Regions from separate parts of the Halobacillus trueperi genome, predicted to be linked through region 1. Evidence: riboswitches for the same ligand, from Rfam matches in the RefSeq annotation. Region 1 holds a riboswitch; each other region holds the start of a gene.
What was found. Region 1 has a riboswitch for thiamine pyrophosphate ahead of tenA (thiaminase II). Riboswitches for the same ligand answer to the same signal wherever they lie in the genome.
Positions count from the first base shown of each region.

Region 1 (7,674 bases):
CAGAACACAGGCATTCCGACGGCCATCAGTGATCATAACAAACAGATCCGGGCGAATCAGTATTTTGATCGTTATTACATCGATGTTTTAAATGGGCATGAGCTTTCTCAGGAAGGAACCCTTGTAGAAACGGAGATGGACAGTGATCACCCGCTCAGCCATTACATTGAAACCTATGAAATCGGTGATCAGAAATGCTACCAGCTTACAATTTTATCAAACTATAAGAAACAGGGATATATTCTATTTAAGCCAAAGGACGACAAAGATTTAACGTGGGTGAATCTTCACATTTTGGAGCATGCGCTTACAGCTTGTGCCTTATATTTCGTCAAAGAGAACGCCATTGAAATGACTGAAATCAGACTTAAGGATAACTTTTTGCTGGATTTAGCCAAGCAGGAGAGGGAGATGGACAGAGCTCTTTTTTCGAAAGCGCAGCTGCTTGGTTATGATTTGGAGAAGCCTTATATTTGTCTCGTCGGCCATATCCGTTTCGTGCAGCCGGAGGAGGAACGCACCTCTTCAACGATGCCTCAAGTCAAATCATCATCGATCAACAGTCGCAATTATTACATTCAGAAGGAAGTCACTCATGCCGGAGACGCGCTGCACCGGAGGACGATGACCACCTTTGATGAAGGCGAGGTAATCGTTTATTTGGAAACGGACCGTCCGGATTACGAAGAAACCGCGAACCAGTTTCTCGACCTGATTGAGCGGAGACTTCATGAGTTATTAAAAGGGATTACGATTAGCTGGGGGATTTCCTGTCATAAAGGTGGGTATCAGACTTTTCATAAAAGCTATGAAGAGGCGGAAACGGCACTGAAAATCGGTCAGCAGCATGAAGAAGGGGAGCGGACGTTTTTCAGTGATACCAGAATGAACCGGTTGCTCATGGCACTGTCCCACGAGGAAGAAATCGGAGCGATTGTGTCAGATACGTTGGAGAAGCTGATTGATTATGACCAGAAACGGCAGACAGAACTGATTCATACGTTTATGGTCTATAACAAATACAACAGCAATGTCAGTCAGACGGCCCGTGCCCTGAACTTGCACCGCCAATCTTTGCTGCACAGATTGAGAAACATTGAACATTTGACTGGCCTCTCTCTTCTCAATGCGGATGATCTTTTTTTGCTGGAGCTGAGCGTAAGGTTATGGCTTTTGAAAAAGGTGGATGCATAGAGCGCTCCCTCGGGATGACGCTCTATTTCTCATCTTTGACTGTCGTTTTCCATTCGCCCTGATCGGTCCCGCGTTGGTCCAGCTTGACGGTCCACTGATCGGATTCTTCATCAAAGGAAAGTAGCGAAACGATCAGCACATCTGTCTGCTCTGGTTCTGTTTCGGACAAAGCTGTAGAGAGAGCTTCGGATGCTTTTAAATCCGCTCCCTGTACTTCACTCATTTCAAGCTCCTGGACTTTATCGGCGGTTGCTTGTTCTGGGTAGGATTCAGCGATATCTCCGTCTACCCACACTTCGACCTGTTTGCCAATCCAGAGACCTTCAGGAGCTTCGGATACCCACATGGCCCGTCCTTCATCCCCTGAATCATCATCCATCGGTGTGACTACGAGGATCCTGTCTTCATCTTGATCCATGACAAATCCGCTTATATCCGGATTGGTGGAGTCTGCTTCCACTTCATTCTGATCCACTTCTTCTGTTTCTGACACCCCACATGCACTAAGGAATAAAAAGAAAACCATCAACATGCCAAGCATCCATCTCATTTTCATCATTCTCACACTCCTTATCTACTTTGTTGACGTTTGAACGGGAGGAAAAGTTTCACATGACAGAAACATCCAACTTTGTTATGATGAAAATCACCAAGCGAATAAGTTTATGAAACTACTAGGGGAGCCTGAATGGGCTGAGAGGAAAGCGAGCAAGCTTTCTGACTCTTACGAACCTGATCTGGTTAATACCAGCGGAGGGAAGTAGTCTGACGATACGTGTATCGACTTACTGCATACCAGGCCAGGTCCTCTAAGGATCTGGCTTTTTTTATCTGGTTCCATTCAGCTCCTGTACGGAAAGGTGGTGAAAGATGAGAAACACAAAGATACTCACAACGATGGCCGTGCTTATTGCCATTGGAACGCTTGGAGCTCAATTTCTCTGGTTTCCGGCTGGAATTGCGAAAGCTTATCCTGTCCAGCATGCGGTTAATGTAGTCGCGGCGGTGGTGCTTGGACCCGCCCCGGCGGTCATGATTGCTTTTGTTATCGGGCTCTTACGTTTCTTATTAGGGCTCGGCACCTTTCTTGCTTTTCCGGGCGGAATGTTCGGTGCATTATTGGCAGGGCTTTGTTATCGATTCTATGAAAGAAAAAGGTCTGCGGTGATTGGTGAAGTTTTAGGTACTGGAGTCATAGGGGCTTTGGCATCTGTTCCGATTGCGCACGTCCTGATGGGAAGTTCAACAGGTGTTTTCGCGTTTGTTCCTTCTTTTGTCGTAAGCAGTGTCTCGGGGGCTTTCATTGCTGCCTTCATTTTATCACGAGTGAAAGTTGATAATATGATCTTACAACCATAATACACGGAAACTGCTAGGGGCGCGAGTATTCGCTGAGATAAGGAGACATTCCTTGGTCCCTCAATACCTGATCCGGGTCATGCCGGCGGAGGGAAGTAGTAAGAATCCCCTTCTGTCCTCTAGTAGCTTCCGAGAATAATAGGAGGCTCTATCATGTCTTTTTCCAATCAATTAAGAAAAGAAAGTCAGGATATCTATCAAAAAATCTTCACTCATCCCTTTATCCAGGGTATCGGAAAAGGGGAGGTTCCAAAAGAAGCGTTGATTCACTATATCAAGGCTGATTATGAGTATTTGAATGCCTTTATGCACGTCTATGGAATCGCCATTTCCAAATCTCAGGGAAGGGAAGACATTCAACTGTTTAACGAACAAATCGATTTTGTGTTGAACAGTGAGGTTCACCCTCACAACAATTTTTGTGAACAGATTGGCGTTTCCTATGAGGAACTGCAAGGGTATCCATTGCCGCCAACCGCTGATCACTATATTAAACATATGCTATTTCATGCCTACCAAGGAGGAATCGGAGAAATATTAGCAGCCTTGCTTCCGTGCCCGTGGACGTATTATGAAATTGGAGTCGAGCTGATGAACAGCTATCAGCCAGGGTCCGATCACCCCTTCCTCCCGTGGATCGAGTTTTATGCCAATGAGGAAGTGAAGGGTCTGACAGCGGTGTTATGTGAACGGCTTGATCAGTATGCGGAACGTGCGTCGGAATCGGAAAAACAGCGGATGAGAGAAGCCTTTCGTAAAAGTTGTCAGCTGGAATATGCCTTTTGGGATATGGCCTATACCCAAGAGCAATGGCCTTGTGAAAAGGAGGGTGTGAAATGAGACAAGTCTCATGTGCGTTGACGATTGCCGGGACCGATCCTAGTGGTGGTGCGGGTATTCAGGCAGACTTGAAAACTTTTCAGGAGTTGAAAAGTTATGGCATGAGTGTTGTGACATCAGTCGTTTCGCAAAATACGACAGGAGTGAAAGATGTTCATCACCTGCCGGAAAATTTCATTAGGAGTCAGCTGAAAGCTATTTCTGAGGATATGCCTGTCCAGGCACTGAAAACAGGGATGATTGCCAACAAGAAAATGATGAAAGTCATCAGTGAATGGTTGGATGAGGTGGGTGCTCCGTACGTCATGGACCCTGTCATGGTTGCCCAGAGTGGGGACCCGTTGATTGAAAAAGAAGATCAACGTTATTTGAAAGAATATCTTGTACCAAAGACAGCGCTCGTCACTCCCAACATCCCTGAAACGGAAGTGCTTGTTGGAGGGAAAATTGAAACAGAAGCGGATATGAGAGAAGCGGCCGAAGTGATCGTGAAAGACTTAGGTGCGGCTGCAGCCCTTGTCAAAGGGGGCCATCTCAATGGAAGAGCGGTTGATTTTTTATATGATGGGCAGTGGTTTCATGAATTTGAATCCGAACGTATTGATTCTTCCAATACACACGGGACAGGTTGTACGTATTCTGCAGCCATTACGGCATACTTGAGTCAGGGACACGCTTTGCCACAAGCCGTCAAAGAAGCGAAATACTTTGTAACAGAGGCGATCCGCCATTCCTTCGATTTAGGAAAAGGAAGTGGCCCGACCAATCATTTTGCTTTGCGTGAGGAGGTTTTCAACCAATGGCTGTAAATGTTATCGACAGAGTGAGAGAACAACGCCCACTGATCCATCACATCACGAATGCGGTCGTCATGAATTTCACAGCGAACGGACTTCTAGCATTCGGAGGATCACCGATAATGGCCAATGCCAAGCAGGAGGTTGCAGAGGTCACCCGATTGTCTCAAGGGCTGTTATTGAATATAGGGACGCTTCATGAAAACCAGGTGGAAGCGATGATTCTTGCAGGAAGAGCAGCAAAAGAGATCGGCATTCCGGTCGTCCTCGATCCTGTTGGCGCCCCTGCAACCTGCTATCGTTCAAACGTATGCCAACGTATTTTGCAGGAGGTGAAGCCGACCGTCATTAAAGGAAATGCCGGTGAAATCGCCCACCTCGTCGGTCAGGATGTGGAAACGAAAGGTGTAGACGCTACAGGAGAAGCTGACGCTGAAGCCATCGTTCGTCTAGTTGCAGAAAAATATCAGACCGGAGTCGTTTGTACTGGTGAAAAGGATGTCGGATGTATCGACGGGGACGTTTTTGTCAATGAAACCGGACACCCTCTCCTTGCTCAAATTACAGGATCCGGCTGTTTGCTGGGTTCCTTGCTCACAGCAAGCTTAACGGTAGAAGGCAATTCTAAAGAAAAGGTTCTAGCAACATTAAGTCATTATGGACGGGCGGCAGAACAAGCAGCGGATCACCCTGATGTCAAAGGTCCAGGGACATTCATTCCCAGGTTTGTCGATGCTATAGCCATGGGGGCTGAAAAATGAAAGCTTCTACCCTTAGAAAATACTTCATTATGGGCAGCCAAAACTGTAACAAAGATCCCTTGAGCATTTTGGATGAAGCGATTAAAGCTGGCATCACGTGCTTTCAATATAGGGAAAAAGGAGAAGGCGCTCTAACTGGAGAAGCGAAGTACAGTCTCGGTCATAAGCTGCGCCAACGTTGTGCTGAAGCGGGTATTTTATTTATCGTCAACGATGAAGTTGAACTTTTTGATGTGCTTAAGGCTGATGGAATCCATGTGGGGCAGAGTGATCGTAGTGTGAATGAAATCCGCTCCAACTATCCGGATACCATCATTGGATTATCTGTATCCGATCGCATTGAATTAGAACAGAGTCCGGTCAATCTTGTCGACTATTTAGGTGTTGGACCGATGTACAGAACAACGACGAAGACAGACGCCAACCCTGTAGCAGGTCCTGAATGGGTGAAGATCGTCAAACGGGAGTATCCAAACATGCCCGTAGTCGGGATTGGGGGTATCCATCCCGAAAATGCTGGTAAAGTAATAGAAGCGGGAGCGGACGGTGTCGCTGTCATTTCAGCTATTACCCAAGCTGTGGACATGTCTTCTATCGTAAAATCTCTATAAAACATAAGGAACTCATGCCTGTCATGAGTTCCTTTTATCGTTATCCGAGGGTTTTATGGTTTCCCAGACTTTCCCCTGGTTGAAGAACAGGAATATCGACCTGAACCGTATCCGGATACTTAATCCCTGCTCCTGTATTGAGTACGACCACTTCATCCTCGGCGGTAATCCAGTTTTCTGATCTTAACTTTCTGGCAGCAGCAAAGGCTGCAGCTCCTTCGGGACACACAAACGCGCCTTCTTTTTGAGCCACTCTTTTTTGTTCTTCCAAAAGCTCATGATCGCTGATGGCTACCGCGCATCCACTTGTATCGTATAAAGCGTCGAGGACAAGGAAATCTCCAATTGCTTTTGGAACATTGATCCCAAATGCTACCGTTTCAGAATCTTTCCAAAATGTCGATTCCCTCTTCCCTTCCTGCCATGCTTCCACAATTGGAGCACAGCCTTCAGATTGGACTGCTACGAGCCGTGGCATTCGGTCTTTGGTGATCCAACCTAGCTCCTGTAATTCTCTCAGAGCTTTATGAATGCCGATCAATCCAACTCCACCACCTGTGGGATAGAGGATGACATCCGGCACGTTCCAGCCCAATTGTTCGGCTATTTCCAGCCCCATCGTTTTCTTCCCTTCAATTCTGTAAGGTTCTTTTAAAGTGGACACATCGTAGAGTCCGGATTTTTCTACTGCTTCCGCCACGATTTTTCCCGCATCGCTAATAAGCCCATCGACGAGAAAAAGATTAGCCCCGGACAAAGCGCATTCATTACGCGTAATTTTCGGCGCATCGACAGGCATAACGATGGTCGATTCCATTGATGCTCTTGATGCATATAAGGACCACGCAGCTCCAGCATTGCCATTGGTGGGCATAGCGAGTTCTTTCACTCCCAGCTCTTTTGCTTTAGATACACCGACCGCAGCTCCTCTTGCTTTGAACGATCCGGTAGGGATGATGCCTTCATCTTTCATATGCAGTTTGCGGATATTCATATCTGTCTGAAGGGTGGGTAAAGGGATTAACGGACTCATGCCTTCTCCCAAAGAAGTTTTATATGTAGGATCCTGGAGTGGTAATAGTTCATGGTAACGCCAAAGGTCTGGGGTTCTCTCTTTCAGTTGCTCAGGGGACCACACCTTTTTCAGACTGTCTAAATCATAGCTTACAAGTAAAGGAGATCCGCATGTACATAGATGCTGGGGTTCGCTTGTTTTATAGGTTTCCTCGCATTTCGGGCAGTACAAATGAGATAAGTAACTGTATGTCATCTTCATCCTCCTTCTATCCGGTTATTCGTATCTTAACATAAGAAGTGGAAGGAGAGGTCCATGGCGACATTGTATTAAGGACATCTTCAAAACTTCATACACTTTTTACATTACAAGAAAAAATATCTTTGAATACAATGAAAGTACAGTCGTTTAAAAATTCAGATAACTAGCGCGGAGGGGATGAAATGGTTCTTCCTTTTGACATTTTAGAGTATCACCAGCGTTTGCAGAAAACGAAGAAACGCATGGCTGATCAAGGAATTGACGTGCTTTTGATTACAGACCCGGCAAACATGAATTACCTTTCTGGTTATGATGCCTGGTCTTTTTATGTACACCAAATGCTTGTGATTATCATCGATGAACCGCAGCCGCTTTGGATTGGTCGTTACCAGGATGCAAACGGTGCACGGGTGACCACGTGGATCTATGATGAGAATGTCATTGCCTACCCTGACTACTTCGTTCATTCAGATGTTTATCACCCGATGGATTTTATAGCAGATATCCTCCTTCAGATCGGTCAAGGAAAAAGGAAGATCGGCGTTGAGATGGATCATTACTACTTTACGGCCAAAGCTCTGGAAAGGTTGAAAAGAGGATTGCCGAATGCCACCTTCCAAGATGCGACCCTGCTTGTGAACCGTGTCCGTATCGTTAAGTCTGATCAAGAAATCGAATATATGAAAAGGGCAGCTCAAATTGCGGACCTAGCAATGACTAAAGGCGTGGAAAGCATTTATCCGGGCGTTCGGGAGTGCGATACCGCGTCCGAAATTTACTATCACATGGTCAGAGGGACCCCGGATTTCGGTGGGGAATATCCGGCGATTGTTCCA
Region 1 covers NZ_QUAE01000004.1:261,296-268,969, forward strand. Annotated here, with positions in the region: gene DYE48_RS07795 (PucR family transcriptional regulator) at 1-1,194, shown strand, start outside; gene DYE48_RS07800 (DUF3221 domain-containing protein) at 1,217-1,753, opposite strand; TPP riboswitch at 1,861-1,970, shown strand; gene thiW (energy coupling factor transporter S component ThiW) at 2,065-2,553, shown strand; TPP riboswitch at 2,559-2,664, shown strand; gene tenA (thiaminase II) at 2,707-3,393, shown strand; gene thiD (bifunctional hydroxymethylpyrimidine kinase/phosphomethylpyrimidine kinase) at 3,390-4,202, shown strand; gene thiM (hydroxyethylthiazole kinase) at 4,193-4,951, shown strand; gene thiE (thiamine phosphate synthase) at 4,948-5,562, shown strand; gene DYE48_RS07830 (threonine synthase) at 5,603-6,832, opposite strand; gene DYE48_RS07835 (M24 family metallopeptidase) at 7,021-7,674, shown strand, end outside.

Region 2 (7,674 bases), on a different contig from region 1:
AGGGAACCCTCACGAAGTGAAAAAAGTGGAAGACATGTCGAAACGAGACACAGCCGTGAAAGATCCTGATTTATTGAAGATGGGAACGTTCACAGCGCTCGCCATTGCGATTCACAACTTCCCGGAAGGAATCGCGACGTTTACGGCAGCCTTGAACGACCCGGCACTCGGGATTGCGATTGCTGCGGCGATTGCGATCCATAACATTCCAGAGGGAATCGCGGTATCCGTGCCGGTGTACTATGCAACCGGAGACAAGAAGAAAGCATTCAAGCTTTCATTCTTGAGTGGTTTGTCTGAACCGGTGGGAGCGATTTTAGCTTATCTATTATTAATGCCGTTCTTGAACGACATGGTGTTCGGTATTTTATTTGCAGGGGTGGCAGGGATCATGGTGTTCATTTCCCTTGATGAATTGCTGCCTGCATCTAGAAGATACGGAGAAGCGCATTTATCGATTTACGGGGTCGTCGCCGGAATGGCGGTCATGGCTTTGAGCCTTCTGTTATTTATCTAAAAGAAAATGCCCAGCAAGCGATATCGCTTGCTGGGCATTTTTTGTTAACACGTTTTCGCGTGGATTAGATCTTCGATGGTCTCTTGGATCTTTTGTTTCGATCTTTGAACAAGCCGCCAGTTGAGGTGGATGCGGTCTTGATCTTTTACACCTAGCCTGAGGTGGTCTTGTTCTGACACGACCTGCCACTCTGAAAGCTTCGAAAACTTTTCCTCCGCTTTCCGGCTAAGCCATTGGCTCGCTTCTATTCTGAGCTGTTGGTTCACTTCTTCCGCTGTCCATGTTTCAGGATAGACAAAAAGAAAGGTTCCTTTTCGAAAAGCGAAGTGTGCTTCATCTTTATGTTCAATTTTCAGCCGGTAAGAGCGGCCGAGGTAAGAAATCTTTTCGTTCTCGGAAGCGATAAGCTCATTGACCGCGTATAGATCTTCATGCGTCTTCTGCCATTTTTCAAAGATCCAGTCCGCTTTTTTCTCAACAAAAGCCTGAACCTTTGCTTCCTCTTTTTGAGGCGAAACGGTCACTTTTACACCATTTAAATCGTCGAGATAAATTTTGATAAAAGAGACCTCTTGTTTTTCTACAGTATAAGCAATTTTTCTTTCATCAAAAGTAACAGTTGGCATCATAGCCTCCTTTCTGCCTTACAACGTGAGGTTCGTTTTCCGTTTTTGGAAATCGACACCTTCATAGTACGTGTTTTTGACAAGGACATTCGGGCCGAGGCATTTCACGGCTGGACAATGGCAGTTCAGGCTTTTCGCTGTACTAGTAGTAAGCCAGTTGTTGTAAGCATCTGTAAGCTTCGTGTCTTGAATGTTCCCAAGCCCAGGCTCGTCACCGAAATCTGTCACAATAATATCGCCTGAGAAAATGTTGACGTTCAAGCGGGAGCGTCCATCTGGATCATTTCTTACCGTCACATTCTTTTCGCTGTACAGGCGCTTCAGCATATCGAGATCGTCTTGTGAAGAGCTGCATGGATAGTAGGGAAGCGTTCCGAATAACATCCACATGTCGTCATCGCGATGATCAAGAAGACGGTTGATGCCTTCACGCATTTGTTCAAGGCTCAACGTCTCTAAGCTGCTGGCAAAATCCACCGGGTACATCGGGTGAATTTCGTGGCGCGCACATTTCATTTCTTTCACATGATCATGAATCGATTCAAGGTATGGGAACGTACGGCGGTTGAGCATCGTTTCAGCCGAGACCATGACCCCTTCTTCAGAAAGTCGCTGGGAATTTTCTACCATCCGGTCAAAAAACTTCTTACGGTTTTCTTCGGATGGTTTCCGCTCCATACGGGCAAATCCGGTATGGATGAATTCTTCGATCGTTCCCCAGTTGTGGGAAATATGTAAAACGTCCAAATAAGGAATGATCGGGATATAACGCTCATACGGAAGCGTCAAGTTGGAATTGATTTGTGTCCGCACTCCCCGCTCGTGCGCGTATTTCAGCAATGGGACCACATAGTTCTCTACAGACTTCTTCGACATCATTGGTTCCCCGCCCGTGATGCTGAGCGTCCTCAAATGAGGGATTTCATCGAGTCGCTTTCTGAGCAAGTCCATCGGCAAAGCCTCGGGGTCCTTCGCACCTAACGTATATCCGACCGCACAGTGCTCACAACGCATGTTGCAGAGCGTCGTCGTCGTAAATTCAATATTCGATAACGTCATTTTTCCGTGTTCTTCCACGTCCATATACGCTTCCCACGGGTCATAAGAAGGGGTAAGCGACTGAAGCTTCATGTTCGTACTCATAAAATATGAAACTTCCTTTCTATTAATATTTATTCGGTCGATAACCTTTACCATTCTACCATTAATATGTCTAAAACCATACAATATGTATCGGAATTATGCCGTGACATGCCAATAAGAACCTGTTTAGTTTTTACGAAGCTTTTATGGAAAGAGGAGAATAAGGGTGTGACATCGAATGATATGGGGTAACGACTAGCACAAGGGGGATTCAGATCATGAAACAAACCGTACTCATTACAGGAGCATCCAGTGGATTCGGTTTCCATACAGCAGTGAAATGTGCACAAAAAGGTTTTCGTGTTATCGCCACGATGAGAAATGTAGAAAAGGCCTCTGCGTATGAAACGCTCGATGACGAGGTACAGAACTGCATCGAAGTATGGCCGTTGGATGTGACGGATGCACAGTCGCTTGAGCGTTTTTCAGAAAAAGTGAACACGCTGGAACGACTGGATGTACTCGTCAATAATGCGGGTTATGCTGTTGGCGGATTTCTTGAACAGGTGCCGCTTGAAACGTACCGCAAGCAATTTGATACGAACGTTTTCGGTGTCATTGCCGTAACCAAAGCGGTTCTGCCATTAATGCGTAAACAGGGGAGAGGAAAGATTTTAAATGTGAGCAGTGTGAGTGGCTTGATCGGATTTCCGGGCTTATCTGCTTATGTTTCTTCCAAACATGCATTGGAAGGATTATCAGAAAGTCTCCGTTTTGAAGTGAAACCGTTCGGAATTGATGTCGCTTTGATCGAGCCGGGCTCTTACCAGACGAATATATGGTCGACAGGGCTGGAGATGCCGGAAGAAGTCCAGAACCCTGAATCTCCTTATGCCGAATACATAAAAGGGTTGTGGAGTGCGCTCAACAAAGAACCGCACGGCAATCCTCAGGATGTGTCTGACCTGATGACCGGATTGATGGAAAAAGAATCGCTAGTGAAACTCCGCTATCCGATCGGTGCCGGTGTGAGAGCCAATGTTTGGTTCAAACGTTTGCTGCCGTGGAAGTGGCTGGAAAAGACTGTGTTACAAAAAATTCTAGGAAAAGAGAAAGCCAAAGGAGTGGGGTTGAATGGAAAAAGTGATGCATGGAGCGGAGGAGATGCGCTTCGAGGGTAATGAAGTCGGAATCCTCGTGTCTCACGGGTTTACAGGAACGACGCAAAGCATGAAGCCTTTAGTTGAAGCCTATGCTAGAGCTGGGTACACCGTTTATTGTCCGAGGTTAAAAGGCCACGGAACAAGCCCTGAGGATATGGAATCGACCTCTCATATGGATTGGGTGCAATCAGTAGAAGAAGCGTACACCTGGTTGAAAGAAAGGTGTTCGAAAATATTTGTCGTAGGGTTATCAATGGGGGGAACGCTTGCGTTGTATATGGCGAGTGAGTACCGGGACATTGAAGGAGTCATTCCAATCAATGCGGCCATAGATATTCCCGCACTTGAAAATAGCCAGGGAACGGACGAACGCTTTTTAGATGCGATCGGATCGGATATCAAGGATCCTGCAACTGTCGAACTTGCGTATGACCGCACACCGGTGAAATCGATCGGAGAGCTCGTCGGATTGATGGGCAAAGTGAAGGACAGGCTCGATGAAATCCACTGTCCGATTATGATTTTCGTATCGGATGAGGATCACGTCGTTCCTCCTCACAATTCAGAAGTCATCTTCGAATCGGTATTTTCTGAACACAAAGAGATCATCCATCTGGAAAACAGTTACCATGTGGCGACCCTTGATCATGATAAGGATATGATTATCGAGCGCACCCTGGAATTTTTCCAAATGTACACGAACACAAAGTGATTGCCCGGGAAATAGAAAAGGCTTTGTAATCTAGTAAAAAATTTATTATAATAGAGACAAATCAAGAAAAGTAAACGGTATAAAGCCTTCAAGGGGAGCCTCCGGCTGAGAGTGAACGTATAGTTCTGACCCTTCGAACCTGTCAGTTAGCACTGGCGTAGGGATGGCGGCTTTTTTGATGGTGCAATGCAAAGTTGGGACTCCTCCATCAGGAAGCTTCCCTATTTAGCGTTGCTTTTTTTGTGTCTTTTTTTAGGAGGAATGTTGAAATGAGAAATCGTCGCGTTTTATTTCTCGTAGAGATTGCGATTTTTTCAGCACTCGCACTATTGTTGGATATCATCCCGTTTTTATCGTTTAAACTGTGGGCGCAGGGAGGATCGGTTTCCTTTGCCATGGTCCCAGTCTTCATCATGGCGTTCCGTTGGGGGGTAAAAGGTGGTGTCACCACCGGTTTGCTTTTAGGAATCTATCAAATCATGACAGGCGCCTATATTATGACCCCTCTTCAGGCGTTTCTTGACTATGTCGTCGCCTTTGCTGTGATTGGAACAGCTGGCTTAGTAGCAAAACCGCTATGGAATGCGATCAAATCGAAAGAGTCCCGTCGATTGGTCGGATGGATCATTGTCGGCTGCCTGATCGGAAGTGTGCTGCGCTTTTTCGGACACTTTTTTGCAGGCATCGTTTTTTATGGCGAGTTCGCCCCTGAAGGCCAGCCGGTCTGGTTGTATTCCCTCGTCTATAATGGTGGATACATGCTTCCGGCGTTTATCTTAAGCAGTATCGTCGTCAGTCTCCTATTTGTAAAACGACCAACACTATTAAGCCATTAATAAGAATCCCCCGATTGGTGTTTCGGCATCAATCGGGGGATTTTAGTTATTTCTTTATCATTGTTCAATCTCATTAACGCTCCGATTGAGGAAGACTCAGTTTCGAGACTTTTGTTGAGTGGATGGGGACTGCGGGGTATGACTCGCTTTCCGCGGGAGCGCGGTGAGCCTCCTCGGACTGCGTCCTGTGGGGTCTCACCAAGCACTTTTTTCCCGCAGGAGTCTCGCCATTCCCCTCCGCCCCTTTGCCATATAAGTATCTTGAAACCACTTCCGGAATAAGTCGCTTTTTATGCCCATGGTAATTGGAGGGGAATGAACTCCTAAGGACGCTATTCTGCATACGAAAAGCTTGTTATAGAGCGCTTTATGCTTATAACACATGGATAGTGGAAGGCACCCTCCCACAGTAAAGGGGGTTCGTTTCTCACCTTCATGGAATGGGGTGGTTGGGAAGCTGCGAGACTCCCGTGGGAGAAAGGAGATAGGCGAGATCCCGCAGGACGAAGTCCGAGGAAGCTTGCCACTCCCCCACAGGAAAGCGAGTAGCTTCCCAGCCACCCCTAACACTCAACTCGGCAAACGAACCCCGAAGTCTCGAAATCGAGTCTTCCACAATCCTGCCATTTAGTCGAATAAAATGCTTTTTATTTGATTTTTTCTTCTATCGAGGTTTGAAACGGGCGATTATAGTGAAAATAAGATAAGCACTCTAGTTGGGGAGGCTACGTAATGGACCGTTTAAAGCGGATTGGGAAAAGTAAGTGGTTTTGGATTATCGTCATCATTATAGCTATTTTAAGTGTTACGATTGCTTATCACACTTCATGGAAAGCTCTTCCTGAGGGGGTTTCCTATGAAGGGGAAAAGCACAAGATGGAAAATATTGAGTTTTTCCGTGATTTAACATACGAAAATGAAGCAGGAAAGACCGTGCATGACCTTCAGGTTTTTGAAGAGATCAATCAAACCATATCGGAAGCTGAAGACTTTATTGTAGCGGATATGTTCTTATTCAATGGCTACACGAATGGGAAAAACGAGTTTCCTCAGATCTCAAGTAATCTAGTGGATGCCATTTTAAAAAGGAAAGAGGAAGTCCCTGATTTGAAAGTGGTTTTCATAACCGATCAAATCAACACGATTTACGGGTCGTATGAATCGGAGACGATCAAGCGTCTGGAAGATGGAGGGGTCGATGTCGTTTTGACCAATTTGAATAAATTGAGAGATTCGAATCCTTTATATTCGAGCGTTTGGCGGCTGTTGTTTTCCTGGATGGGTACCGGAGATAACGGTTGGATCAGTAATCCTATGGCCAAAGAAGCTCCGGATGTGACGCTCAGATCGTATATGAAACTGTTGAACATCAAGGCGAACCATAGGAAAATCCTTGTCACGGAGAAATCTGCAATTGTCTCGACAGCAAACCCTCATGATGCCAGTGGTTATCATGAAAACGTGGCGTTCAAGATGACAGGGCCGATCATCAAAGATATTTTAGAAGCCGAAGAAGCCGTTGTTAACTATTCAGGGGAGGCTGATTTTCCTGAATATGAGAACCGGAATTGGGAGGCCCAGGAAGGTCCTCTGACGACTCAATTTGTAACGGAAGGGAAAATTTATCGAGCGGTTCTCGATGAATTGTCGGAAGCAGGTGAAGGGGATACCGTCTGGCTCGGAATGTACTATCTGGCTGATAAGAAAACCATGAGCTCGCTTGATGATGCAGCCAACCGAGGAGCTACGGTGAACATTGTGATGGATCCAAACAAAAAGGCGTTTGGTCATGAAAAAACCGGCATTCCTAATTTACCTGTAGCTGCCGAGTTGCAGCGCCTTGGTAATGAGAATATCCATTTGCGCTGGTATGACGTCAATATCGAGCAGTATCACACGAAAATGCTGTATATCGACCATCCTGAGGAGGATGTCATCATCGCGGGGTCTGCGAACTATACGCGTCGTAACCTATCCAACTTAAACTTGGAAGCCGATGTTGTCATCAAAGGGAATGGAGAAGAACAAGTATTTACAGATGTAAATGATTACTTTACACGTATATGGAACAATGAAGATGGACATTACACGGCTGACTATAAAGAATACCAGGATAATTTAACATTCATCCGTTATGCCACCTATTATTTGCAGAAATGGACATGGTTTACGACATACTGATAGAAAAGGAGCGCACATTCCGTGCGCTCCTTTCTTTTTATAATAGTGTTTCTGCTTTAGCAGGGTTTGTCACAATAAGGAGAACTTTCCCTTCATCCAAATCTTCTTCGTATTCTTCTGCTTCCTGTTCAGAAAATCCGATTTCCTGAAGTTTTGTGCGTAGTTCGTCGCCCTGTTTGCTGAAGAGATTGCTGATTACGTTTTTGATGTCCTGTTCGGAAAGGCCGATGGTATTGGCGTTGACGTTTTTAGCAATACGGTCTGTACGGTCGTCATCGTGCGACAGGATGTAAATGTCTTTGTTGTCGATGCCTTCGTCTTTTAAGCGCTTCACATCTTCCATCAGTTTTTCATCATTTGTGTATTCACGCACTGTCGGTTTCATCGTTGATCTCTCCCTTTTTTTAATAGCTGCTACGGTATGGAATGTACCCGGGTGGAGGTGAATTAAACGTGTGAATGGGCAGAGGTTTTATCAACCAAAACGAAAAGGATATCAATCAAAACGTAAAAATATCAATTGAAAATTTCATATATCAATTAAAAATTCAATAAA
Region 2 covers NZ_QUAE01000001.1:309,009-316,682, forward strand. Annotated here, with positions in the region: gene zupT (zinc transporter ZupT) at 1-517, shown strand, start outside; gene DYE48_RS01625 (YgjP-like metallopeptidase domain-containing protein) at 562-1,143, opposite strand; gene yfkAB (radical SAM/CxCxxxxC motif protein YfkAB) at 1,162-2,286, opposite strand; gene DYE48_RS01635 (SDR family oxidoreductase) at 2,505-3,407, shown strand; gene DYE48_RS01640 (alpha/beta hydrolase) at 3,361-4,101, shown strand; TPP riboswitch at 4,183-4,282, shown strand; gene thiT (energy-coupled thiamine transporter ThiT) at 4,371-4,937, shown strand; gene DYE48_RS01655 (phospholipase D family protein) at 5,670-7,118, shown strand; gene DYE48_RS01660 (YflT domain-containing protein) at 7,156-7,503, opposite strand.
Region 2: it holds a riboswitch for thiamine pyrophosphate, as region 1 does, so the genes downstream of both, thiT (energy-coupled thiamine transporter ThiT) here and tenA (thiaminase II) in region 1, are expected to answer to the same signal.

Region 3 (7,674 bases), on a different contig from region 1:
GAATTCCAGGGTAGCAGCTAAACTGAGCCCGCCTACGATCCCCCCGGCAATAGCACCTGCCATCATGGCATACGGAGGGTTAATACTCCGGAATATCAAAATAATCGTAATTGCCATTGCCACTAACACACCTGTAATACTAACCTCTGCGCCGATCATCCTCACCACTCTTTCCTGATCCATAGATGTATGTACCATAACATATATTTTTTACGGTGACCTTCCAAAGTTTGTGGTTATCGCTTCATTAAATAAAAGCTAATATCATCTCTCGACTACAAAAACCGTTCATACACCCCGCTTGCCCACTATTATGGCAGCATTTTTTTTTGCTTGGAAGAATGAACAGGAACAATTCGGTAATTTCATACAAGATACTTCCCAAAAAGAACCCTTGAGCGTTTGGATGGATCTTACCCTCTAATCATTAAATTTCATGTGAGTAACACAGCAAATGATAGACCTCTAATCTACCTATGCTAATAAGGATGAATCTTATCTTTATCTATCTTATTCATGAAAGTGCCTTCTTCCTTAGCAAAAAGCAGAACGGCTGCAGCTATGCTTTTGACTTTTCCATTCCCCCAATGTTCTATTTATTCTGTTATGATATGGGGGGGTGAACATTTACACAGGTATAAAGTTAGGGTTAGGGAGACCATTCGACGTAAGGAAGATCATATGCCTACTGCACTATTGGTAGATAATTCTCGAGAGAAACTTAGATTAAAAAGTATATTAGAGAGACATTCCTACAAAGTTTTGGCGGAAACGGAAGATTGCATGGAAGTCCTCTCCCTTTATGAACGATATCATCCAGACCTTGTTCTCATTGATGTTTCCATGTCCGATATGGAAGGTTTAGAATGCTTAGAGGAGCTACATAGCAAGTATCCAAAAGCACAGGTGATTGTTTGTTCTGAGCTTAGTGATATCCGGCTCCTTGACCGATGTGCTTCATTAGGAGTCATTGACTTTATTCAAAAACCACTTCTTCATAGACTCTCTTCAGCTATAGAAAAATTACATGAAAAATAAAGAGATCACCCCTATTTTGTCAGTGCATTCATTCTGCACTGGCATTTTTATGCATGAACAGGAGACTTAGAGAATAAGGTTGAAGGTGACCACATCAACACCCCTTCTAGCTATTGCAATGAGTCCCTCTGTTCGTTACGCCAGAGCTTTTGCTCTGGCGTAATTTGTTTCCCTTTAAGTCCTCTGCCTCATATTCACTAAATAACTGGGGTGCTTTTTTCAATGTTAAAAATCGCTTTCCTTTAAAGCTGCCAAAATCCAGGATAAGGAATTTAGTCCCTGGCACCTTTTACCTGTTTCAAACTGCCACGATCAAAATCATTCGAATTGTCAGGATATTGTAAAGACATGTGTTAATCTTGAGTTGGAAGAGTTTACGCGGAGGATTACTATGGATGATATTTCATTGTTAGAAGAAAAAATAGAATCTGTTCGACAAGAAATGTATGATGCCTATTTAAATGGAGCAGACGATGATGATGTTTTACACATATCTCAAAAGCTGGATAAACTTCTCAATCAACTTCACTCATTACTATAGATGCACCACGGACGTCACTTATTTTTAAAGAATGAAATGTAAAAAAGACCTGCTAAACAGGCAAAAGTAAAGAACAGAATGATCGGACCCAGGAAGCTATCATTTAACAGGAAAGAGTTTACCATCTGCTTTCAGCTCCAAGAGAGTAATTTTATGTATTCTTCCCATATTTCGCTCCTTTTATCACACCTGTTACGAAATTTTACACTCTTAAATAAATCTAACAAAAGAGCAGTCATCTAACGAATCGTAGCTGAGTGAACTGTTTAAGGAAAAATGCATGCTCTGTTTCGTAAGAATTCATCTCATAAACGAGTAGTCATAATGAAAAAGCGCTTCGTAATTGAAGCGCTTTTTTGTGCTCAACAAATAAGTTTGTCGCTTATCTACCTTTTGTCATTTCTTCATTAATCATGTTCTCTTATTCTTGAAACATATTACACTCGTACCCGTGCCTTACCCTCGCCTTTGCAAATTGGATGTGCTGTTAACCAAAGTACCGATGATAAAGTGTCTTCGCTTCTGTCTCATCCTGCGTTCCGTGTATCAAAGCACGACCGTCCTTAAATAGAACCATCCTCCTTTTCCCCGTTGTAAAAGAAACAAGATATGGGTTTTGTTCTACCTCCCCCTCTTGTTTAGCAAGTGTTTGAGCGACCTCTTCTAAACTCCATTCCCTGTTTGCCGGAGGGCGGATTTGTACTGAATCCCGTCCACATAAAACAGCCGTTTTCATTTGTTGGCTGTATTGTAAAAATGGATAAGTAGGATGGTCTCCACAAGAAGGACAGCTTTCGTTTTTCATCTTAGAAACGTTGATGGATGTTTGTTGATTCTCCCACAGGTCAAAGGAAACTAGCTTCCGACTGACCGCCGACCAATCCTCCACTAAAATTTTCATTGCCTCTACGGTTTGGTGAGCCACGACCATCTGCACCGCAGGACTGATAATCCCGGCAGTATCACAGGTCATACCACCGCGGGGCACTTGATCCAGCAGGCAGTTCAAACAAGGGGTCTCTCCTGGAACAATGGTATAACTGATGCCATAACTGCTCACGCAAGCTCCGTAAATCCATGGAATCTGATATTTTTGAGAAAGATCATTCATCATCATCCTTGCATCAAAATTATCGGTCGCATCAATCATGAGATCGACGCCATCCAACAACCGTTCCATATCAGATGGAGTCGCATCCATGACGTAGGCATCGACTTGCACCTCACTGTTCACCTCAAACAACCGTTGTTTCGCAGCTACTGCCTTTGGAAGACGGTCTTCGGCATCCTGTTCTGAGTACAATTGCTGCCTCTGGAGATTGCTCCACTCGACATAGTCGCGGTCAATCACGGTTAGCCGCCCGATCCCTGCGCGAACGAGGGCTTCTGCATTCCCAGTCCCAAGTGCGCCTGCCCCAAGAAGCAGCACGTGTTTGTCTCTGATTTTTTTCTGACCTAATTCTCCAATGGGAGAGAAAAGCGTCTGTCTGGAATAGCGTTCATTCATGTCCGGCTCATTCCCTCCATCGGGCTGCTTGCTGTGGCATAGCGTTTTTTCGGAATTCTTCCTGCTTCATATCCGAGACGCCCCGCCTCGATTGCTAATTTCATCGCTTCGGCCATTTTCACTGGGTCTTTCGCTGCTGAAACCGCTGTATTTAATAACACACCGTCCGCTCCAAGCTCCATCGCCTGTGCAGTATCTGCCGGCGATCCGATCCCGGCATCGACAATGACAGGAACCCTTGATTGCTCGATTATGAAACAGAGATTTTCACGGTTGATAATCCCTTGTCCAGAACCGATCGGAGAAGCTCCCGGCATAACCGCATGAGCACCCAATTCTTCCAGCCGGCGGGCAAGCACGACATCATCAGACGTGTACGGAAGAACCGTGAACCCTTCTTTTATCAGTTCTTCCGTTGCCTTGAGCGTTTCTACAGGATCTGGGAGTAACGTCTTGTCACAGCCGATCACTTCTACTTTGATCATATCGCAAAGCCCTGAAGCTTTCGCGAGTTTAGCATGTCGGACTGCTTCTGCTGCCGTTTTCGCCCCCGCCGTGTTCGGAAGGAGCGTATATTTCTCGACATCGAGTTGTTCAAGGAAATTCGGCTGGCTTGGTTCGAAAATTTTCATCCGCCTTACGGTAAAGGTAAGGATATCGGTACATGATGCCTCCACCGCTTTTTTCTGAACGTCAAAATCCGGATACTTTCCTGTACCTAACAATAGACGAGACTTGAATTCCTGGTTACCGATTTTCAACATCTTCATCCGCCTCCTACAAATTGTACGATTTCAATGCGATCTCCATCATGGACCTTGTTACCTGATCGTGATTCCTTCTCCAAGATGGTTTCATTCTGTTCAACGATGACCACCCGCTGATCCAATTGAAAATGACCCAGTAGCTCACCGATCGTATCGACCGTTTCCGGAACAGTCAGCCATTCACCATTGATTCGTAGTTTCATAGATTCACTCCTCTATGTGATAAATTCCCAGTGGTGATCCATTCCTGAGGAACATGCTTGCCTTCGATTAAGTCCGCGATCACTTTTCCTGTTATCGGTGACAATAAAATGCCATTGCGATAGTGTCCGGTAGCGATAAATAGTCCAGCATGATTTTCGTGCGGACCCAGATACGGAATGGAGGCTTCCGTTTGTGGGCGGAGCCCGGTCCAGGCTGTTTCCCACTCCGCAAAAACAAGTTCAGGAACTAACTGAGTCGCTGCTTTGATTAATGGAAATAATCCGCCCAAGGTTACCGTTTCATCAAATGTGCCAGGTTTTTCTGTCGCGCCGATCACCAGACGTCCTCCCGATTTTGGAACGATGTAACACCCTTTAGAAAAGAACGTCCCTTGAATGAGTCGACGCTTCGTTTTCACAGAAAAACATTCACCTTTAACCGGATACATAGCCATCCCGGAATTCTGTTTACCAAGCAAATCTTCACTCCAGGCCCCACAGGCGACTACGACATGGTCGGCGCTTATGTCTTCTCGATTTGTTCTTACTCCCGTGACCTGATTCCCTTCTTTAATCAAACTTTGTACATCGGTGTACTCGAGAAGTTCTGCCCCAAGCTCTACCGCTGACATGGCAAAAGCCTTCGACAAATCTGGAGCGGACACTTGGCCATCGTTGGGGAGAAATAACGCGCCACTCAACTGAGAAGACACCGCCGGCTCTTCCCTTTGCAATTCAGCAGGCTCCATCCACCTCGCTTCCTCCCCACGGTCTCTTTGAACTTCCCCATACGCGATCAGCTCTTCTCTTTCTTCTTCATTTGTAGCCATTTTATAGATGCCCTTTTGCTGGAGCCCAATATCGATGCCGCTATACGCTTTCAACTCTTCAGCCAGTGCCGGAAACATCGCCCGACTTGCTTTAGCGAGTGAATACAATGAATCGTTTCCGTCTTTCAGCTCCGACTGCGCTCCAAGCATGCCAGCAGCAGCCGAAGATGCTTTGCCGGCAATCGACTCCCGTTCCAGAAGAAGAACAGAGCATCCCCGCTTGGCCAAATGATACGCGATGGAACTGCCGATCACCCCAGCACCGACAACAATCGTTTCATAATGCTTATTCATAACATCCTCCCTCCATCGATTTCCTTCCTGTAAGCCTGCGCTGCTTTCACAGGGTCCTCCGCCTGGAGAATGCCTGACATGACTGCAATCCCCTGAGCTCCCGTACGAATGACATCCACTGACCGCTCCGGAGTTATCCCACCAATGCCAACTACCGAGCAGCCGACATGCCGGATGATTTCACGGAGCGAATCCAATCCTTTCCCCGCTTTTCCCGGCTTGGAGGAGGTCGGATAGATATTTCCGTATAGGAAAAAATCCGCTCCTTCCTCTTTGGCATCTATGGCCTCTTTTAATGAATGAACGGATTTCCCTACATTCAGTTCGGGAAAGGTTTGCTTCACTTGTGAGACTGGGAGGCTGTGGTGAGTCAACTGCACCCCGAAGCCTCCTGCTACAAAAGCAACGTCAGCCCTGTCATTGAGGATGATACGCTCCATTGGAAAACCGGCATCCGTCAGCTGTTGAATGCCAGCAAAAATTTCAGCAGCAGAGCGTTGCTTTTCTCGAATGTGGAGAAAATCGATTTCCTGCTGGACCGCGCTCACTGTCTCGCTTAGTTCAGCAAACGTCTGCTCTCCTGTAGAAATCACATGAATGGACGGCCTCACGATTCACTCTCCTTTCCCTGCCAAGAGAGAAGTTCTCATATCAAACGGCCATTCTTCCATGACATAAGCCATTTCCCAAAACTTGTATTCATACTGACTGCTAATCACAAACAACTCTTTCATCCGCTCACGGCCCGCTTCCGATTTCAATTCCGCCAGATCATCCAGCCGCTGGATCTGCTCCTCTACGAGCGTCCGGAACCAATCCCCGCCATAGGTGCCGATCCACTCCTGATAAATCGGTTCTTCCGGCTGATGATCTTTCAAGTGCTCCCCGACTTCATAATAAAGCCAATAGCACGGAAGAATCGTAGCGATAATCTCTCCCAAATCCCCATGGTAGGCGCCCCGGTACATATGGGAGGCGTACGCATACGCCGTCGGAGAAGGAGTGAACTGGTTGCGCTCCTCTTCTGTGATTCCGAGCCTTTTTGAAAAGTTCTCGTGAAGCTCCATCTCTGCTTCATACGTCCCTTGAGCATGAGATGCCATACTGGCCATCGTTTTCATGTCCTCGGACTTTGCCGCTCCCATCGCCTGGACTCTGGAAAAATGGGATAAATAATAAGAATCCTGAAGGACATAGTAGCGGAACTGGTCGAGGGATAACGTCCCTTCTCCAATCCCTTTGACAAATGGATGGTTGAAACTTGCTTCCCAAATGGGGTTCACCGCGTCGCGAATCTGTTGTGAAAATTTCATGATCAATCTCTCCTTTTCCCGACGATCCACGGTCAAGGAAAAAAGAAATAAGATGCAAGCACTCTATGCATCTATTTCCAGACACTAAAAAAACCACTTTCTTCATATGCGTAAAGAAAGTGGTTTCATGTGTAAACATCTATATGTAGCTTAAGATACACGTAACCGCCACTTCCCTACGCTGGTATCAACCAGATCAGGTTCTAAGAGTCTTAAAGCTACACTTTAATCTCAGCCTTGTGAGAAGGCACCCCTAGTGGATCGTCTATGTTTTTTGATTTCACTGATATCGTAACATGTTCTGAATCATTGTCAAAACATTCCTGAAAAACTTATCAATTAAAATATCATTGACTTTCAAATTCATGGCCCCTAGAATTCATTTAGTATTTTCTATAGCATGAATTGGAGTGTTTTCATGAGTCGCTTGAAAAATTTATCAGTACTATTTGCCGCCTCCATCATTTTAGGAGCAGCCTTCAACCTGTTTTTGATCCCCAATGAAGTCTTAACAGGTGGGGTGACCGGGCTGGCTATGGTGTTCGGGATACTTACTCCTATAAGTGCGGGTATTTGGTTAGTGGTTCTGAATGCCCCGATCTTTATTCTAGGATGGATGAAGCTGGGAAAAGAGTTTATTGCGAATAGCATATTTTCCGTAGTTGTCACCTCCATCACGATGCAATATCTCCCTGTCACTCAAGTAACCGAAGATGCCTTGTTAGCCTGTGTATTCGGAGGAGCGATTGCTGGTGGATCCATTGGTTTGATCATCAGGTTTTACGGATCCGGTGGTGGAGCTGATATTATTGGGCTTCTCCTCACGTTGAAGCGTGATATCCCGTTAGGAGTATTGATTTTTGCTATCAATAGTGTGGTTGTTTTTATCTCCGGCTTTGTTTTTTCATGGGAATTAGCTCTGTACACCATGATATCCATTTATATTACTGGAATAGTTATCGACCGTGTTCATACCCGCCATGTGAAGCTTAGCTTAATGGTTGTATCCGATCGTGGGGAAGAAGTGAAAAGTGAGCTGCTGGATAATTTAATCCGTGGCATCACTGTCATGTACGGTCAAGGTGGATATTCAAACACAGAACGTAAAGTGCTCTATACGGTTATTACGCGTTATGAGCTTGCATTAGTTAAATCACTGATTACAAGTATTGACCCCAAAG
Region 3 covers NZ_QUAE01000008.1:153,121-160,794, forward strand. Annotated here, with positions in the region: gene DYE48_RS11990 (GntP family permease) at 1-156, opposite strand, end outside; gene DYE48_RS11995 (response regulator) at 682-1,038, shown strand; gene DYE48_RS12000 (aspartyl-phosphate phosphatase Spo0E family protein) at 1,430-1,579, shown strand; gene DYE48_RS12005 (thiazole biosynthesis adenylyltransferase ThiF) at 2,067-3,086, opposite strand; gene DYE48_RS12010 (thiazole synthase) at 3,083-3,850, opposite strand; gene thiS (sulfur carrier protein ThiS) at 3,853-4,056, opposite strand; gene thiO (glycine oxidase ThiO) at 4,053-5,180, opposite strand; gene DYE48_RS12025 (thiamine phosphate synthase) at 5,177-5,791, opposite strand; gene tenA (thiaminase II) at 5,795-6,493, opposite strand; TPP riboswitch at 6,650-6,758, opposite strand; gene DYE48_RS12035 (YitT family protein) at 6,912-7,674, shown strand, end outside.
Region 3: it holds a riboswitch for thiamine pyrophosphate, as region 1 does, so the genes downstream of both, tenA (thiaminase II) here and tenA (thiaminase II) in region 1, are expected to answer to the same signal.